Regions from separate parts of the Sphingobium sp. TomTYG75 genome, predicted to be linked through region 2. Evidence: riboswitches for the same ligand, from Rfam matches in the RefSeq annotation. Region 2 holds a riboswitch; each other region holds the start of a gene.
The links. Region 2 has a riboswitch for cobalamin ahead of ACYU81_RS09570 (TonB-dependent receptor plug domain-containing protein). Riboswitches for the same ligand answer to the same signal wherever they lie in the genome.
Positions count from the first base shown of each region.

Region 1: it holds a riboswitch for cobalamin, as region 2 does, so the genes downstream of both, ACYU81_RS15075 (TonB-dependent receptor) here and ACYU81_RS09570 (TonB-dependent receptor plug domain-containing protein) in region 2, are expected to answer to the same signal.
Region 3: it holds a riboswitch for cobalamin, as region 2 does, so the genes downstream of both, ACYU81_RS16815 (DUF1636 domain-containing protein) here and ACYU81_RS09570 (TonB-dependent receptor plug domain-containing protein) in region 2, are expected to answer to the same signal.
Region 4: it holds a riboswitch for cobalamin, as region 2 does, so the genes downstream of both, ACYU81_RS16775 (cobalamin biosynthesis protein CobG) here and ACYU81_RS09570 (TonB-dependent receptor plug domain-containing protein) in region 2, are expected to answer to the same signal.

Region 1 is NZ_BSRE01000002.1:294,297-298,432, reverse strand. Features, by position in the region: gene ACYU81_RS15085 (MaoC family dehydratase) at 1-71, shown strand, start outside; gene ACYU81_RS15080 (hypothetical protein) at 110-352, opposite strand; gene ACYU81_RS15075 (TonB-dependent receptor) at 583-2,601, opposite strand; cobalamin riboswitch at 2,782-3,028, opposite strand; gene ACYU81_RS15070 (hypothetical protein) at 3,366-3,545, opposite strand; gene ACYU81_RS15065 (LysR family transcriptional regulator) at 3,730-4,136, opposite strand, start outside.
Region 2 is NZ_BSRE01000001.1:1,898,206-1,902,341, forward strand. Features, by position in the region: gene ACYU81_RS09555 (molybdopterin-dependent oxidoreductase) at 1-650, shown strand, start outside; gene cobA (uroporphyrinogen-III C-methyltransferase) at 637-1,419, shown strand; gene mobA (molybdenum cofactor guanylyltransferase) at 1,504-2,040, opposite strand; cobalamin riboswitch at 2,102-2,326, shown strand; gene ACYU81_RS09570 (TonB-dependent receptor plug domain-containing protein) at 2,498-4,136, shown strand, end outside.
Region 3 is NZ_BSRE01000002.1:685,658-689,793, forward strand. Features, by position in the region: cobalamin riboswitch at 145-390, opposite strand; gene fdhD (formate dehydrogenase accessory sulfurtransferase FdhD) at 482-1,264, shown strand; cobalamin riboswitch at 1,312-1,500, shown strand; gene ACYU81_RS16815 (DUF1636 domain-containing protein) at 1,661-2,068, shown strand; gene cobT (nicotinate-nucleotide--dimethylbenzimidazole phosphoribosyltransferase) at 2,065-3,081, shown strand; gene ACYU81_RS16825 (histidine phosphatase family protein) at 3,078-3,644, shown strand; gene ACYU81_RS16830 (adenosylcobinamide-GDP ribazoletransferase) at 3,641-4,136, shown strand, end outside.
Region 4 is NZ_BSRE01000002.1:674,412-678,547, forward strand. Features, by position in the region: gene cobJ (precorrin-3B C(17)-methyltransferase) at 1-247, opposite strand, end outside; gene cobI (precorrin-2 C(20)-methyltransferase) at 244-966, opposite strand; gene ACYU81_RS16770 (precorrin-8X methylmutase) at 963-1,592, opposite strand; gene ACYU81_RS16775 (cobalamin biosynthesis protein CobG) at 1,592-2,647, opposite strand; cobalamin riboswitch at 2,879-3,103, opposite strand; gene ACYU81_RS16780 (alpha/beta fold hydrolase) at 3,235-4,089, shown strand.

The DNA.
Region 1 (4,136 bases), on a different contig from region 2:
CGACGGTCGAGATAGAAGGCGAGAGCAAGCCCGCCCTCATCTGCGAATGGATCACCCAGTTCCAGCTTTGAAACGGCAATCGTCGGCGTAGGTGGATTGGGCTATCCATTCAGGCGGCGGTGTTGGTCGCGTGCAGGCCGAAGGCCATGCGCGCGGCGTTGATGGTGTATTCATACTCCTCGCTGCCGGGTACGAGGTCGTGCCAGTTCTTGTGCGTGATCGCGGCGAAACTGTCCTGCCATATCTTGCAGGCGATCAGTTGTATTTCTGTTTCCTTGGGGGCGCGCTGTGCTTCCAGGCAGTCACGCAATATCGCGTGAAAAACGGCGCCCCTTAATGGTGCGTGTTTCATTGGCATCCTCTCCAGGCTACTGATTCTTTGTCCAGATTGCCGAGGGGAAAATTGCATAGAGGCGAAAAGACGTCAACTACGTCTCAAAATTTCCACGGGTATTTAACATGTATTCTATTGTAGTTTGACCGTTGCCCTATCCACTTTTACTTTATGAACATCGCCGTTCATTATGTAAGCCATTGATTGGGAAGGCCGCAGGCTCTTTCTAGACGCGGCCTTCCCCAGCATCAGAAGCTGAACTTGACGCCGCCTCTCACCGTTCGCGGTTCGACCACGCGGCTTAGCCTCCCTTCGACAGGCTCCGCATCTGCGGCGGGAAGGTAGGACTCGTAATAATAAGCGATGTCCTTGTCCCCGCTGCCAAGGATGTTGAGCAGTTCGGCATAGACTTGCACCCGCTTCCCCTTCCAGGCGGCGCGCGCGTTGACGACCGTGCTACCGGAATCGCGCACGCTATTGTCATCGATCAGCGGCGAGGGGCCAAGGTGACGGACGCGGATGCTGGCTTCCCATGGATCGAGCACGATGGCAGCCCCGGCGGACGCGGCGTTTTTGAAGGCGTTGGGAATATGGTCGCCATTGGTATAGCGGCTGTGGCTGGCGGTGTAATTGCCGTCGAAGGCGAGCCAGGGGAGCGGGCGCCAGAAAGCGACAAGCTCATAGCCGTGGCGGCGGCTGGCTCCGCTGGGTTCGACCGCGTTGGAGTCGCCGACGAAGCGCAACTCGCTCCCGACATTGAGCCACCAATAGGTCGCGGTGAAGGTGAAGCCGGGTAGTTGCAGGCGGCCGCCCAATTCCTTGCCCGTGCCGCGCACGAGCATCGGGACAGGCGTGTCGACATTGACCGCGCCGCGCGCATCGTTGGAATGAAAGCCCCGGCCCCAATTGGCATAAAGTTCGACATGCGGCGTGATTGCCCAGGCCGCCGACGCCTTGGGAGAGACGAGCGTGTCCGATCCGCTGCCTTCGCCTAGCGCGGCGGCGACGGCGTCGCGGGCGCGGACGTCATAATGATAATAGTCGCCGCGCAGGCCGCCAGTGATGCGCAAGCCCGGCAGCGGCGTGACGGTGGCTTCGCCATAAAGGGCGGCTGACCCCTGCTTTACGCGATAGCGGCCGAGCGAGGAGAGGAAAGCGCGGTTCGACGTGCGATTGACGCCGACATTGCCGATCGCGTCATAGCGATTTTCCGTGCCGAGCTTCAGTTGCAGTGCCGGGGCGATGTCCCAACGCTTTTCGCCGGTGAAGCCCAGTACCCAGCGTCGATCGAACTGCTCGATCTGCGCGCTGGTGCCGTCGGGATCGGTGTAGGTGGGGTTGGAGAACATCGTCCAGTCATAGAATTGCGCATAGAGATTGGTGCGCCATGTCGGCTGGATGGTAGCGATGTTGCCGATGATGCGCGTCGTTTCCCCGCGCGCGGAAGGATCGGGCGAACAGAAGACATCGGGGCAGAGCGGCGTGCCGATGATCCGTTCGGGTATCTGCTCGGTCGGGCGCCATGTCGCGCGATAGGCGTGGAGCGTGGCGTCGATCTTACCGGCCCCGGCGGGGAGCGTATATTTGGCGAAGCCTGCATAGTGGCGCAGATGTTCGGCCTCCTGCCACGGGCCGTCATAAGCCTTGGCCTGGGCGACGAGGGTGAGATTGCCTGCGCCCGCCTTTACCGTGCCGCCTGCCGCCAACCTGCGCCAACCGAAGGAGCCGCCCTCCGCCGCGATCCATGGGCGGTCATAGCCGTCGATCGTGGTCATATTGGCCGCGCCCGCGAGTGCGAAGTCGCCACCATCGGCGCGATAGGGGCCTTTTCGAAAATCCTCCCTCGCGATGATTTCGGGGATGAGGCCGTTCAGGTCGAGATAGCCCTGGCCGTGACCGTGTGTGCGGAAGTTCATCTGAACCCCGTCAATATAGGTGGTGAAGTCGGACCCATGATCGAGATTGAAGCCGCGCAGGAAATACTGATTGGCCTTGCCGCTGCCCGAATGTTGGGCCGCGACCATGCCCGGCACGGCTTCGAGCAGTTCGGCGACGCGCAGCAGCGGGCGGACGAGAAGGTCCGCGCCGCCGACGCTGCCCTCGCTTGCCGCATGAGCGGTGCCGATCTTGTCCTCTCCCCGGCCGAAGACGACGATGGTGTTCGCATCCTCGCCCGCGTCATTCGCATCGGCAGCGAAGGCGGGGAATGGGAGGAGCGTGGCGGTCAGCGCGCAGGCAGCGCGGTGGAGTTGATTGGGTAGTTTCACTTGATGCACTCCGGGCGTCTGGCGACACTCGGCGAGAGACCTGCCGCCAGACGGCGACCGGCGCGCGCCGACGGCCGGACGCCCCCAAGGCGACCGCCAGCGTCACCGAAGCGGCCTCTCGCCGCTCGTTCGTCGCTCAGACGGAAACTACCGTGCCGCGGCCATCCCCTGGACCAAGGCAAGAGCGACCAGACGCTGGCAGGTCTCCTGGCTCGCGGGTCATCGCTTGATGCACGGCCTTCCCGGGCCTCGCAGGATTTAGCGTCCGGCCCAGTGACTTGCCCCATCCCGCCTATGAGGTGGGGCGATGTGCATCGCGCTCGCCGCTTACAGTTGCAGGGACAGCCTTGGCTTGGGGAGGCGGGTGCCTCCTTTACCATGTTCCCTTTTAAGCCTCTTTCGAGGCACCGGCGCGATCATGCCCGGGGGTTGCCCGGGTGACGGGAGCGATAGCGGAGCTGTGGGGGTAGGGCAAGGGGGGGTGGTTGGGTGAGGTAACTTACCCCCTCTCCCCTTCAGGGGAGAGGGTTGGGGAGAGGGGAGCGGCGGTCGTGCTTTGCGTTCCCCTCTCCCGCCTTCGCTATGCTCGGCACCCTCTCCCCTGAAGGGGAGAGGGAATGGGCGTGTCCCTCATTTTTCCGTTTGTCATCCCAGCGGAAGCTGGGATCCCCTTGCTAGGAGGCGCGTGGTCGCCTGAGATGCCAGCTTTCGCTGGCATGACGGTACGTGGTGGGACGCTGGCGTAGCCGCTTGGCGTTGATGGATCAGTTCAGCGTCGCGCCGCGCTCGCGCTGGAGGCGTAGGGCCATGGCTTGGTAGCGGACGGCGCGTTCATTGTGGAGGGCGATGGTGGCCTGGTCTGCGCCGCGAAGGCGGGCTTCCCTGGCTTGCCGCGCTTCCTGGGCGGCGCAGGCGGAAAAATGTGATGCGTCATTGGGGCGCATGGCCCTTATCCTCTCTCAATTTCTTATGGCTCGAACGATAACATCGGCCTGTTTCCCGCTGCCATTACGCAGGTTAACGCCGGAAAGCTTCTGTTTTTTGACAGTCGGCTTGCAAATGATTTCAGGAGGGGATTTCTGCGCTTCTCAAGCAGTTGAGCGGATGGCGCTAAGGGGCTTCATGCTATCAACCGCCCCGGTTCCACGATGCATCGCGGAAGATGTCGCGCAGGAAGCCAATGAAGGCGTCTACGGCGGCGGGACGGCCTGCGGCGCGGGGGTGGACGGCGTGAACGGCAAGGTCAGCGGGGCCTTCCCAGCTATCGAGGACGCGGAGGAGGCTGCCTTCCGCGATCAGGTCGCCCACGTCCCAGAGCGAGCGCAAGGCAATCCCGACGCCGGTGAGGGCGAGTTCGCGCACGATTTCGCTGCTGTTGGTGCGGACATGGCTTTGGCCATCGATCAGCTTGCGCGCACGGCCATTCACCAGCCGCCATGGCAATTGTCCATCGGCCGCGAGCAGGCGGTGGCGGGGGAGGTCGGCGATCTTGTCCGGAATGCCATGCACGGCGAGATAGGCGGGGCTGGCGCAGA
Region 2 (4,136 bases):
AGGTCTCCACAGGCGGCCGCACCGGCCTGCTGCCCCGGCCGCTCGTCGATCCCCATTCCGGCCAGCCCGGCTTCAAATCGACGCCCGCCAGCATCGAAAAGGTCGCGACGGAGTGGAAGGGCTTCCTCATCCTGCGCGGCGAGCAGCCCGCCAAGGTCCCCTGCCTCTGGGCCACGAAGGTCACCGTTCCGGGCGGCGCGCTCTACGAAGTCGCGGGCAATGGCGACCCCGTGCGGCTTGAAGCCTGCCTGCCCAAAGGCGACCGCGTCGAAGCCGTCGACATGACGCGCGGCACCCGCCGCGTCGCGATCATCCGGGAAGGCAAGCTGGCCGCAGTCCTCTTCGTCACCCGCACCGGCCTGCTCCCTTCGCGCGATTGGCTCATCGGCCAGCTTGAGGCGGAAGAGGTGGGCGCATCCGTCCTCGCCGCGCGCGGTCCCGGCAACCAGCCTGACAAGGGGCCGACCATCTGCGTCTGCTTCGACATCGGCCTCAACCAGATCGTCGCCGCCATCCGCGACCAGAGCCTGGTCGATGTCCCCGCCATCGGCAAGGCGATCGGCGCTGGCACCAATTGCGGGTCCTGCCGTCCCGCGCTCGCCAACATCCTCGCCCAAATTCCGCAGGAGGCCCTTCATGCAGCCGAATGAACTAATCGCCCCGGGTGAAGTCTGGCTGGTCGGCGCAGGCCCCGGCGACCCGGACCTCCTCACCCGCAAGGCCGAAAAGCTGATCGCCGCAGCCGAGATCGTCTTCTACGACGCCCTCGTCGGCCCCGGCGTCCTCGACCTCATCCCGCAAGGTGTCGATCGGGTCAGCGTCGGCAAGCGCTCCGGCCGCCACAGCAAGGCACAGGAAAGCATCAACGACCTCCTCCTCGCCGCCGCCAAAGCAGGCAAGCGCGTCGTGCGCCTGAAAGGCGGCGACCCCTCGGTATTCGGCCGCTCGTCCGAAGAGATGGAGCATCTCGCCGCCGACGGCATCCGCTTCCGCATCTGCCCCGGCATCACCACGGCAAGCGCAGCCGCTGCAAGCGGCAGCGCCTCGCTCACCCTGCGCGGCAAGGCGCGGGGCCTGACGCTGGTGACCGCGCATCTCAAAGCCGGTGAACCGCTCAAGCTCGACTGGGAAGCGCTGGCCCGTCCCGGCGGCACGCTCGGCATCTATATGGGCCGCGCCGCCGCCGGAGAGATCAGCCGCCAGCTGATCGCCGCCGGGCGCGATCCAGAAACGCCGGTGATGGTGGCGGTCAACGTCTCGCTCCCCACCGAACGCCTGATCCGCGGCAAGCTCTCCGCGCTTGCCTTTCTGGTCGCCACGATCAGCGATGAAGACCCGACCCTGCTGCTGATCGGCGAAGCGGTGGCGGGAACGTCCATGCCTGTAGGGGTTGCAGCCAGCGTCGCTCTTCAGCTTTGAAGATCGGCTCTGCGCAACTTTTGCCCTGAGCTTGCCGAATGCCCCCGAACTTAGTTGGAAGGAAGGGAGGGGGCTTCGGTAAGCTCAGCTTGGCTCGCGCCAGCGCGCCAGATCCTCCGGCCGGTTGATATTCGGCAGCACCAGTTCCGGCCGCTCCACCAGTCGCGCGCCCACCCGCTCGATCCACCCGAAGATCGAGCGTTTATTCTCTTCCGCCAGATGCGCGTCCAGTTCGTCCGCGAGCGACGCAGGCCAGAAGCCCGCAAGCTGCTGCCCTTTCAGCACCGCCCCACTGTCACCCACAAGCGCCTCCACCAGCGCCGCCGGATAAACGGGCATGTCGCACCCCGTCGTCAGCACCGCATCGTAACCTTGACTGCGCGCATAATGCAGCGCCGCGTTCAGCCCGCCCAGCGGCCCCATGTCCGCCGCTGGCCGATCCGCTAGCCCCGTCAGCCCCTCGACGCTCCGCCCGCAGACCACCACTGCCTCCACATGCGGCGCGATCGCCGCCACAGCATGGTCGATCAGCGTGCGCCCGTCCGGCATCAGCGCGAGAGCCTTGTCGCTTCCGAACCGGGTGGATCGTCCCCCAGCCAGCACCGCACCCAGCAATCGCATTATCCACTCCTTGGCAGAACCCTCAACTTCCCCTATGGCGCGCGGCGTGAGCGGGCAACTGTTCACGAAAGATCGCGCCGGAAAGGGAATGCGGTGCGGACGGGATCACCGTCCAACTCCGCGGCTGTCCCTGCAACTGTAAGCGGCGAGCGCGATGCACAGGGAAACCCGCAAGCCTTCAAAGGGGAAGGCGAGGGGGACCAGCCACTGGACCAAAAGTCCGGGAAGGCGTGCATCACCGCGACGACCCGCGAGCCAGGAAACCTACCGGCGCATGGTCGCTCTTGCCTTGGGTCCAGGGATAGGTCCGGGCACGGTGTTTTCCGTCTGAGCGACGAAGCGGCGCAGGGCCGCATCGGTGCGCGTGACGGGGCTGGCGTCTCTTCTTCCCGCACACCGGCCGCTTATGCGGCAGGCCCTGGGCTCATGTCGCATGGCGCTCAGGGAAGACAGAAATATGATCAGGACCGGAATTTCACTGCTGGCGCTCCTCGCCGCCACCCCCGCGCTCGCCGCAGACGCGGACGAAATCATCGTCACCGCGCTCGGCATCGAACAGCCTACCGATGAAGTCGGGCAGGCGGTGACCGTGATCGACGAAAAGACGATTGAAACCCGCCAGAATGTCAGCGTCGTCGATTTGCTGGTCACCACACCGGGAGTCCGCTTCAATCGTACCGGGAGCTTGGGCAACGTCACCAGCGTGTCGGTGCGTGGCGCCGAAACGACGCAGACGCTGGTGCTGATCGACGGCGTGAAGGTCAACGACCCGAGCGGCATCGGCGATCAATATGATTTCGGCAATTTGCTTGTCGGCAATATCCGCCGGATCGAGGTGCTGCGCGGTTCCAACTCCATTGCCTATGGCAGCCAGGCGATCGGCGGCGTCGTCAACATCATGACCGGTATCCCAAGCGAAGGGTTCGGCGGCAAGGCGTCGGTCGATTATGGCTATGCCGATACGCTGAATGCGAAGGCGGATGTATCGGGCACCAGCGGCATATTGTCGGGCGGCGTGGGCCTCGCCTATTTCCGCACCGATGGCATCTCCGCTGTCTCTTCCGATTTCGGTGGCGCGGAAAAGGATGGCTATGAAAATATCACTGGCAATGCCCGGCTGAAGATCGCCTTCACCGATGATCTGAGCCTCGACCTGCGCGGCTATTATATCAACGGCGATCTCGACTATGACAGCTTCTTTGGCACGCCGGCCGACAGCCCCGACGTCGCGAAGTCCAATCAATATATCGGCTATGCGGGCGTGAATTTGGCGCTGTTCGACGGCAAGCTGACCAACCGGGCGGCCGTTACCTGGTATCAGCAGGATCGCGATTATTATTTCGTGCGCGGCAACGCCCCGGACTTCGGCTATTCCGGGACGAACCTGCGCTTCGAATATGAAGGCGTCTATCAGCCCATCGATGACGTGAAGCTGCTGCTCGGCTATGAACATGAGCGGCCCGATTATGAGTTTTTCGGCTTCGGTTCGCAGGAAAGCCACCGCGCCAACATCGACAGCATCTATGCGCTGGCCGTGGTAAAGCCGGTAGCGGGCCTGTCCATGACAGCAGGGGTGCGTCATGACGATCACAGCCAGTTCGGCGGCGCGACGACGTTCGGCGCGAACGCCAACTACACGCCCAATGGTGGCGCTACCAATTTCCGCCTGAGCTACGGAGAGGGCTTCAAGGCGCCGTCGCTCTATCAGCTTTACGATACATTCAGCGGCAATCCGGACCTGAAGCCCGAGCGTTCGAAGAGCTACGACATCGGCTTCGACCAGAATCTGGGGAGCGACCGGGCGGTGCTGTCCGTCACCGGATTCTGGCGCGACACGCGGGACCAGCTGAATTACGACAATACGACATTCACCTATGGCAATCTGGATCGCACCCGCGCCAAGGGCGTGGAAACGACGCTGACGCTGCGTCCGGTCGATGCACTGACCTTCACCGCCGCCTATAGCTATGTCGATGCGCGTGATCGTTCGCCGGGCAGCGCGGCCTTTGGCGAGCGCCTGCTGCGCCGCGCCGCTAACGCCGTCAGCGCATCGGTCGATTATGCCTGGTCCTTCGGCCTGTCGACCGGGGCGACCG
Region 3 (4,136 bases), on a different contig from region 2:
AGACTGGACGGGACCTCCGCTAAGCGGCCGACATTCCGCGCCGGACGGACGCGATGAAGCGTCCGGCACATGAAGCCGGTGCGGTCCCGCCGCACGCGTCGCTCAGACGGAATACCGTGCCCCGGCCATCCCCTGGGCCAAAGCAAGAGCGACCAGACGCCGACAGGTCTCCTGGCTTGCGGGTCATCGCTCGACACATGGCCTTCCCAGGCCTCGCATGATTTAGCGTCCGGCCCAGTGGCTGACCCTCCGACAAGTGACGGAAGGTCGATATGCGTCTCGCTCACCGCTTACAGTTGCAGGGACAGCCGCGGATTTGGGCGCCTCGTTAGCACCCCGCACCGCATTCCCTTTAAAGCCCTTTCGGGCACCGGCGCGATCGTGGCCGTGCATAGATGGCTTAGCCACCAAAGGGAAGCGGCAGTTGCATGGCCGCGTCCATTTGCTTGCCGGAGGTACATTGCCCGCCTAGACCGGCCCTATGTCTTCGCCCTCCTCCTTCACCCGCATCACCCCCGATGGCGAAGCATCGCCCGTGACGCGCGAGTTGGCGGAGGAAGTGCCCGTCGCGATCGAGTTCAACGGCGTTGGCTATGCCGTGTTGATGGCGACGCCCGCCGACGTTGCGGAACTGGTGCAGGGGTTCGCGCTGGCCGAGCGGCTGGTCATCCCATCCGACGCGCCGATCGACGTCGATGTCCATGCTACGGAGCAGGGCCTTGTCGCGCGGGCCACGCTGCCGGAAGACCGCGTCGAGGGGCTGCTCGGCCGGGTCCGTCATCGCGTCTCCGATTCCTCTTGTGGTCTGTGCGGCGTGGAAAATCTGGAACAGGCGATGCGGCCCTTGCCTGCCGTGACAGCCCGATCAAACGCGAGCTGGGAAGCGATCTTCGGCGCCTTGCGCGATCTTGCCGCGCACCAGCCGCTCAATCGGCAAACTGGCGCGGTTCATGTCGCTGCGCTGGCCGGAGCGGATGGCGCGATCCGCCTCGCCTATGAAGATGTGGGCCGCCACAATGCCTTCGACAAGCTGATCGGGGCAATGCGGCATCGGCAGCTATCCTGGGATGGCGGCTTCGCGCTGCTGTCCTCCCGCTGTTCCTTTGAGCTGGTGGAAAAGGCGGCGCTCGCCAATTGCCCGCTGCTCGTCACCATCTCCGCCCCGACCCGTCTGGCAGCCGAGCGCGCGGCCAGCGCGGGATTGCCGATCGTCGTGCTTGCCCGGCCCGATGCCGTGCTCGCGGCGGGCGACCTGCCCGACTGACGAAGCGCCGCTCCATCTACCGCTTGCGGACGCGCCGCCGCCTCTTTATCAGCAGCCCCGCGACAGGTTCCCCTCGGGGATCAAAAGGGAAGTCGGGTGTAATGCCCGCGCTGCCCCTGCAACTGTAAGCGGTGAGTGGACCGGCCACGCAGCCATTGGAGGAACTTTCCTCCGAGAAGGCGGCCGGTGCGCAGCGACCCGTGAGCCAGGAGACCTGCCTGCCGCAGTCGTTCTTCGACCGGACAGGGTGTGCCGGACGAACGGGGTTCCCCTCGCGGACGACAGCCACCGCCTTGCTCGCCATCCGGCCGGGCAGGGCCGTTTGCGGTTCGATTTTGCGAGGAGGGCCATGATGACGGTCTTTCATGTTTACATGGTTATGGAAGCGCGCCGCTGATGCTGTGCGCTGTCGAAAACAAGGCATCGGTGGTGGTCTGTTCGACATGCCGCCTGTCCGCCGATCAGCGGGAGGATGGGGCAGGGCGGCGCGGCGGCGCACTGTTGGTTGAGGCCATGCGCGATCTTCAGGCGGCCGAGCCTGCTTATGATGCGGTTGCCGTGCAGGACATGCCCTGCCTCTTCGCCTGTCAGCGTCATTGCACCGTCCATGTGCGTGGCCCCGGCAAGGTCGGCTACGTGCTGGGCGACTTCAACCCGGATGCCGACGCCGCCCGCGCCATCCTCGACTATGCCCTGCGCCACGCGGCCAGCGAAGAAGGCGTCGTGCGCTACGCCGAATGGCCGCAGGGAGTGAAGGGCCATTTCATCGTCCGCACCCCGCCCGAAGGCTTTGTTTGCACATGATCGGCTTTCAGGATCGCGGTGGCTTCCAATCCGCGCTCGCCAACCTCCCTCAGCCTGATGCGGCGGCGATCGAAGCGGCAGCGGCGCGGCAGGCATCTTTGACGAAGCCCGCCGGATCGCTCGGCCGCCTGGAGGAGGTCGCCCTCTTCATGGCAGGCTGGCAAGGTCGCGAACGTCCACGCACCGACCGCATCCGCGCCGCCGTCTTCGCGGGCAATCATGGCGTCGCCGCGCGCGGTGTCAGCGCCTTCCCGCCCTCCGTCACCGCGCAGATGGTCGCGAACTTCCAAGCAGGTGGCGCGGCGATCAACGCGCTTGCGGGCGCCTGCGGAGCCGAGCTGGTCATTGTCCCGCTCGCCCTCGACAATCCCACCGCCGACATATGCGAAGCCTCCGCGATGACGGAAGCGGAGTGCCTCGACGCCCTGAACGCGGGCGCCGCCGCCGTCGTGCAAGATTGCGACCTGTTCTTCGCAGGTGAAATGGGCATCGCCAACACCACTTCTGCCGCCGCACTGTGCCTTGAATCCTTTGATGGCGAGGCGCAGGACTGGACGGGGAGGGGCACCGGCATCGACGCAGCCGCCCTCACTCGCAAGACGCAGGCCGTCCAGATCGCGCATACGCTGCACGGTCCCCATTGCACCGACGCCTTCGAAACCCTCCGCCGTCTCGGCGGGCGAGAGATCGCGGCGATGGCAGGCGCCATCCTCGCCGCGCGCATGATGCGCGTGCCGGTGCTGCTCGACGGCTTTATCTGCGGCGCGGCCATCGCCCCTCTGGCGCACGACAATCCCGCCATCACCGCCCACTGCCTCGCCGCCCACTGCTCCGCCGAAGCAGGCCATGCCCGGCTGCTCGAAAAGCTCGGCCTGAACCCCTTGCTTCACCTCGACATGCGCCTCGGCGAAGGCAGCGGCGCAGCCGTCGCGGCGCAACTCATCCGCTCGGCCCTCGCCGCGCACGACCAGATGGCAACCTTCGCCGAAGCCGCCGTGGCTAACGCGCTATGAGCCCGCTCACGCTCCACCTGATGCGCCACGCAGCGCCACAAACGCCCGGCCTCCTGCTCGGTCACATGGATATGCCCCCCGACCCGGCCGCCATGCAGCTATGCATCGAACGATCCCGCGCGCTCGTATTCGACCGCCTGATCAGCTCCGACCTGACACGCGCCCGCGCTCCCGCCGCCCTGATCGCGACCAACAGGCAAGTGCCGCACGACGTCGACGCGCGCTGGCGGGAACTGCACTTCGGCACGTGGGAGGGCGCCGATCCCGCAACTCTCCCTGCTGAGGAAATTGGTCGTTTCTGGTCATCCCCAGACGACCATCCTCCGCCGGGAGGGGAAAGCTGGTCCGGCCTTTGCCTGCGCGTAAAGGCGGCACTTGGCGAAATCGACCGGTCCTCGCTGGTCCTCACCCATGCCGGTGCGATACGGGGGGCGCTGACTACGCTGTATGGCTTCACGTACCAGCAGGCCTGGGCAATCGACCTTCCCTATGGCGCCTTGCTCAGCCTGCGCCTCTGGCCGGGAGACAATCCCAGCGCGCAGATCACCGGGCTTGTAACATGATCCGTCTCATCCTCGCCCTGCAACTCATGACCCGCCTGCCGCTCCCGCAAGTGCGCGCGGAGGAGGAGGACTTTGCCGCTGCGATCCGCTGGTTTCCCGCGACCGGCATCATCGTCGGCCTCGCCGTCGCCGCTGCCATGACAATCGGCGTCCTCGCCGATCCCTGGATGGCCGCCTTGCTCGGCCTGATCGCCTGGGTCGCCATCACCGGGGCGCTTCATCTCGACGGTCTTGGCGACATCGCTGACGGGGTAGGGGCAGCCCATGGCGACCCGGCAAAGCTGTCCGCCGTTCTTGCCGACCCGCATATCGGGAGCTTCGGCGTCGTCACCATCGTCCTGCAACTGCTGGCGAAGCTCGTCCTGCTGCGCCTCTGCGCGGAGCATGTCGCGCCGATCGCCCTCATCGCCGTGCCCTTCGTCGCGCGGATCGGCCCCCTGGCATGGACCCTCTGGCTCCCGCCGCTCCATGAGGGCCTGGCCAGCCGCTTCC
Region 4 (4,136 bases), on a different contig from region 2:
GATCGCCGGAGGATGCCACCACCACGCGCCTCCCCGCCGCCGCCATTTCCAGCGCATGGGCGGCCCGCTCCAGCTCCACCCGATTGTCCGACGCATGGCGCACAAGGCCGGGCTGATCCGCCACGCGCGCGACATAGGGCGCATAGCCCACCAGATCGGTCGCCTCGCCAAGCGCCTGCGTGACCTCCGGCGTCACGAGCGCGTCAGCGCCGGGGCCTAGCCCTGCAACCGCCACCCATCCGCTCATGGCCGCCGTCCCTGACCGTGGATCAGCAGGATGGAAAAATAGCTGGTGATCGCCTCTGCCTTGTTTAGCGGAGTGATCTTCTGATCTGCCATCGTCGCATATTCGACCAGCCAGGCGCAGTCCTGCTTGCCCGCCGCTTCGACCGCGCGGCGCAGCTTGGCCAGATTGCGGCCGATCTTCATGACGACCAGCGCATTGCTGTCATGGATGCGCCGGGCCAGTTCCTCTTCGGGCAGGGTCGCCATCAACACGGTCAGCACATCGTCGCCCCAGCTGATCGGGGTGCCGCTCGCGGTCCACGCGCCCGACATGCCGGTGATGCCGGGCACGATCCGCACGGGCGCGAGTGGCGACAGGCGGCTGTGCAGATGCATGAAGCTGCCGTAGAAAAAGGGATCGCCTTCGCACAGCACGACCACATCCTCGCCCGCCGCTGCCAGTCCATGCAGATGCGCGGTGCATTCGGCGTAGAAGGCGGAAAGGTGCTGATTATAGCGCGGGTCGCTAACCGGGATTTCGGTCGTCACCGGATATTCCATCGCATATTCGATGGCATCGGGACGCAGCAGCCCATCGACGATCTTCCGCGCATGACCCGCGCGGCCGGCCTTACGGAAATAGGCGATGTGGCGGGCCTCGCGGATCAGCCGATCGGCGCGCACGCTCATCAGGTCTTGCGCGCCGGGGCCAAGCCCCACGCCATGGATGGTCCCGCTCATTCCGCCGCACTCGCCAGTGCGTTGACCGCCGCGACGGTGATCGCGCTGCCGCCCAGCCGCCCTTCGACGATGCAGCAGGGGACCGGCTGGCACTCCCACAGCGCCTGTTTCGATTCCGCCGCACCCACGAAACCGACCGGACAACCGATGATCGCCGCCGGGCGCGGGCAGGCAGGGTTCTCCAGCATATTGAGCAGGTGGAACAGCGCAGTCGGGGCATTGCCGATCGCAACCACCGCTCCCGCCAGATGCGGCCGCCACAGCTCCAGCGCCGCCGCCGACCGCGTGTTCGCCATCGACCGGGCCAGATCGGGCACTTGAGGATCATTCAAGGTACAGAGGATCGAATTGCCAGCAGGCAGTCGCGCGCGCGTAATCCCTTCCGACACCATCCGCGCATCGCACAGGATCGGCGCGCCTGCCTCCAGCGCCGCGATCGCGGTTGTAGCGAAGCCCGGCGAAAAGCGGATATGCGGCGCGAGTCCGACCATTCCAGCGGCATGGATCATGCGCACGGCAACCCGCTCTTCCTCTGCCGCAAAGCGGTCGAGCGCCGCCTCCGCCCGGATCATGCGGAAGGATTGGCGATAGATTTCCGCGCCGTCGGTTTCATAGAGATGCGGCATCATAGGGCTCCGAAAAGGGCAAGTATCTGATCGGGTGACAGGCCCGTTTGCAGCGGCGGCGCACCCGCGCGCGCATCGTGGGCAAGGTCGAAACGGCCGTGGCGCCCGGTGAGGACCACCGCTGCCTGCGAAGGGCGCGCGCAACCCTTTGCGCAACCTGAGACATGAAGTCCGCGAACATGCGGCGCGAGCCGGGCGGCCAGATCACGCGTGGCGACGCTCGCCTGCGGGCAGGCTGGCGCACCGGGGCAGCAATCGGTCGAAAGGCGCGGATCGGCTGGGTCATCGGACGGCGCGTCGCTGCCTTCCAGCACCAGTCCCCGCCAAGGGGTGAGCCGCACCGCCTCCACGCAGTCCGCCATCACGGCAAGCAGCGCAGGCGCCTCGATCCTGCCAAAGGGCGCCGCATGGAAGGGGCCGGGCGCAGCGGTCAGGGCGGCGGCGCAAGGCCGGGAGGGGGCAGGGGCCTCAGTCGCTACATCAGGCAGCGGTGCCGAGTGCCGCGCCATGCGCCCCGCCTGCGCGCCACCGCTGGCCACGAACCAATGGGCGAGGCGGATCGACCTCTCGGCGGCGTCCTGCGCTTTCACGCTCACGCCATGCGTTCGCCCGTCAGCGCGCAGGATCAGCCCGCCGTTCGTCCCTCTTTCGATCCGGAAATCAGCCGGAACATTGCTCAGCACCGGAGCAGGCCCCGCATCGATCGCGAAGCCGACCTTTGCGGGCAGATCGGGCAGCTCGGCCATGCGCTCGATCAAGGCGGCGGCTATGACCGAACTGTCATCATCTGGCCGCCAGTCGGGGTTAATCAGGACAGGAATCTGCCTGTCCCGATCCGCATCGGCATCCGCCAACTCAATCGCGACGAGCCTCTCCATCAGCGTGCCATGGCTCGCTTGCGGCACGCCCCTGATTTGCAAGGCGGCGCGATTGGTGATGTCAATATGGCCATTGCCCAGCGCGAGAGATGCCTCGCACAACCCCACAACCTGCGCGCGGGTCATCCGGCCTAGCGGCGGGCGCACCCGGACCAGCAGCCCGTCGCCGGCCATCATCGGCCGCCATGCCGTCGGGCACCAGCCGCGCACGCCATGGGCCGGGCGTGGGCCAGCGTCGGCACGTTGCGCCTGCTCCTGCATTGCTCCTGCACTCCCCGCACCAGCGCCACGACACACGGACGGCACGCACAGGCAGGCGGACAGGCCGCACGCCTGCACGGCCGTAGCCGCACGAAATTCGTCGCTCAAACGGAGAACCGAGCCGTGACCATCCCCTGGATCATGGCAAGAGCGACCTTTGCTCCGGCAGGTCTCCTGGCTTGCGGGTCATAGCTTGGCATGGGGCCTTCCCGGATGGCTCCAGTGGCTGGCCGCCCTATCATCAGGGTCAGCCGGTCCATGCCTCGCTCGCCGCTCACAGTTGCAGGGACAGCCACGGATTAGGGAGGAAACCCTCCCGCACCGCGTTCCCATTTAAGCCCCTTGCGGGGCACCGGCGCGATCGATGAACCGGGACGAACCCGGCTCGATCCGCTTCATAAGGGGGATGCAGGCGAAAGGGAAGTAGCCAAGGACCGCTTCCTTGCGTCAACCCAATGTCACCGCTACGCCTTCATCAACAAATGAAGAATGGAGAGGAAAAGATGAGCGATTTCAGCTTCGAAGCGACCAGCCGCTTTCTGGAAACGGACAAGGGGCGGCTCCATTATCATGAAGCCGGATCAGGTCCCGCGCTGCTGTTGCTTCACGGCTCAGGCCCCGGTGTTACTGGCTGGGCGAACTTTCAGGGCAATTTGCCCTTCTTCTCCCAGCATTTCCGCGCCATCATCCTGGACGCGCCCGGTTATGGGAAAAGCGATCCCGTTGATGGCGATCCGGTGGGCGTGGCGCGCGACGCTGTTGTCGCCCTGATGGACGGCCTTGGCATCGACCGCGCCCATGTGGTCGGCAACAGCTATGGCGGGATCGTGGGCGGGCATCTGGCGGCGTCCCATCCTGACCGCGTGCTGCGCTACATCACGATTGGCGGGATCGGTTTCAACATTACCTCCACCTTCCCTAATGAAGGGCTGACCCGCCTCGTCGATTTTATCGAAGACCCGACGCGAGAGAACATCATCGCATGGCTCGAATCGATGGTCTACGACAAATCGATCATCACCGACGAGCTGATCGACATGCGTTACAAGGCGGCGCTGGAGCCGGTGACGATGGAAAGCAGCCGCAAAATGTACACGCGCGCAGCACTAGGCTTCATCGCCCAGTCGATGAGCGGGCCGGGCGTGTCGCAGCGCATCGATTATCTCGGCAGGATTCAGGCGCCCACGCTGATCATGTGGGGCCGCGATGACAAGGTCAGCCCGCTCGACGGCGCGCTGCTGCCCATGCGCGTCATACCCAATGCGGAGTTGCACGTCTTTCCGCGCTGCGGCCATTGGACGATGATCGAGCATAAGGACCGGTTTGAAGCGTTGGCGCTGGATTTCTTGCGGGGGTGAGAGAGTTACCTTTTCCCCGTTCGCCCTGAGCTTGTCGAAGCCCTTCA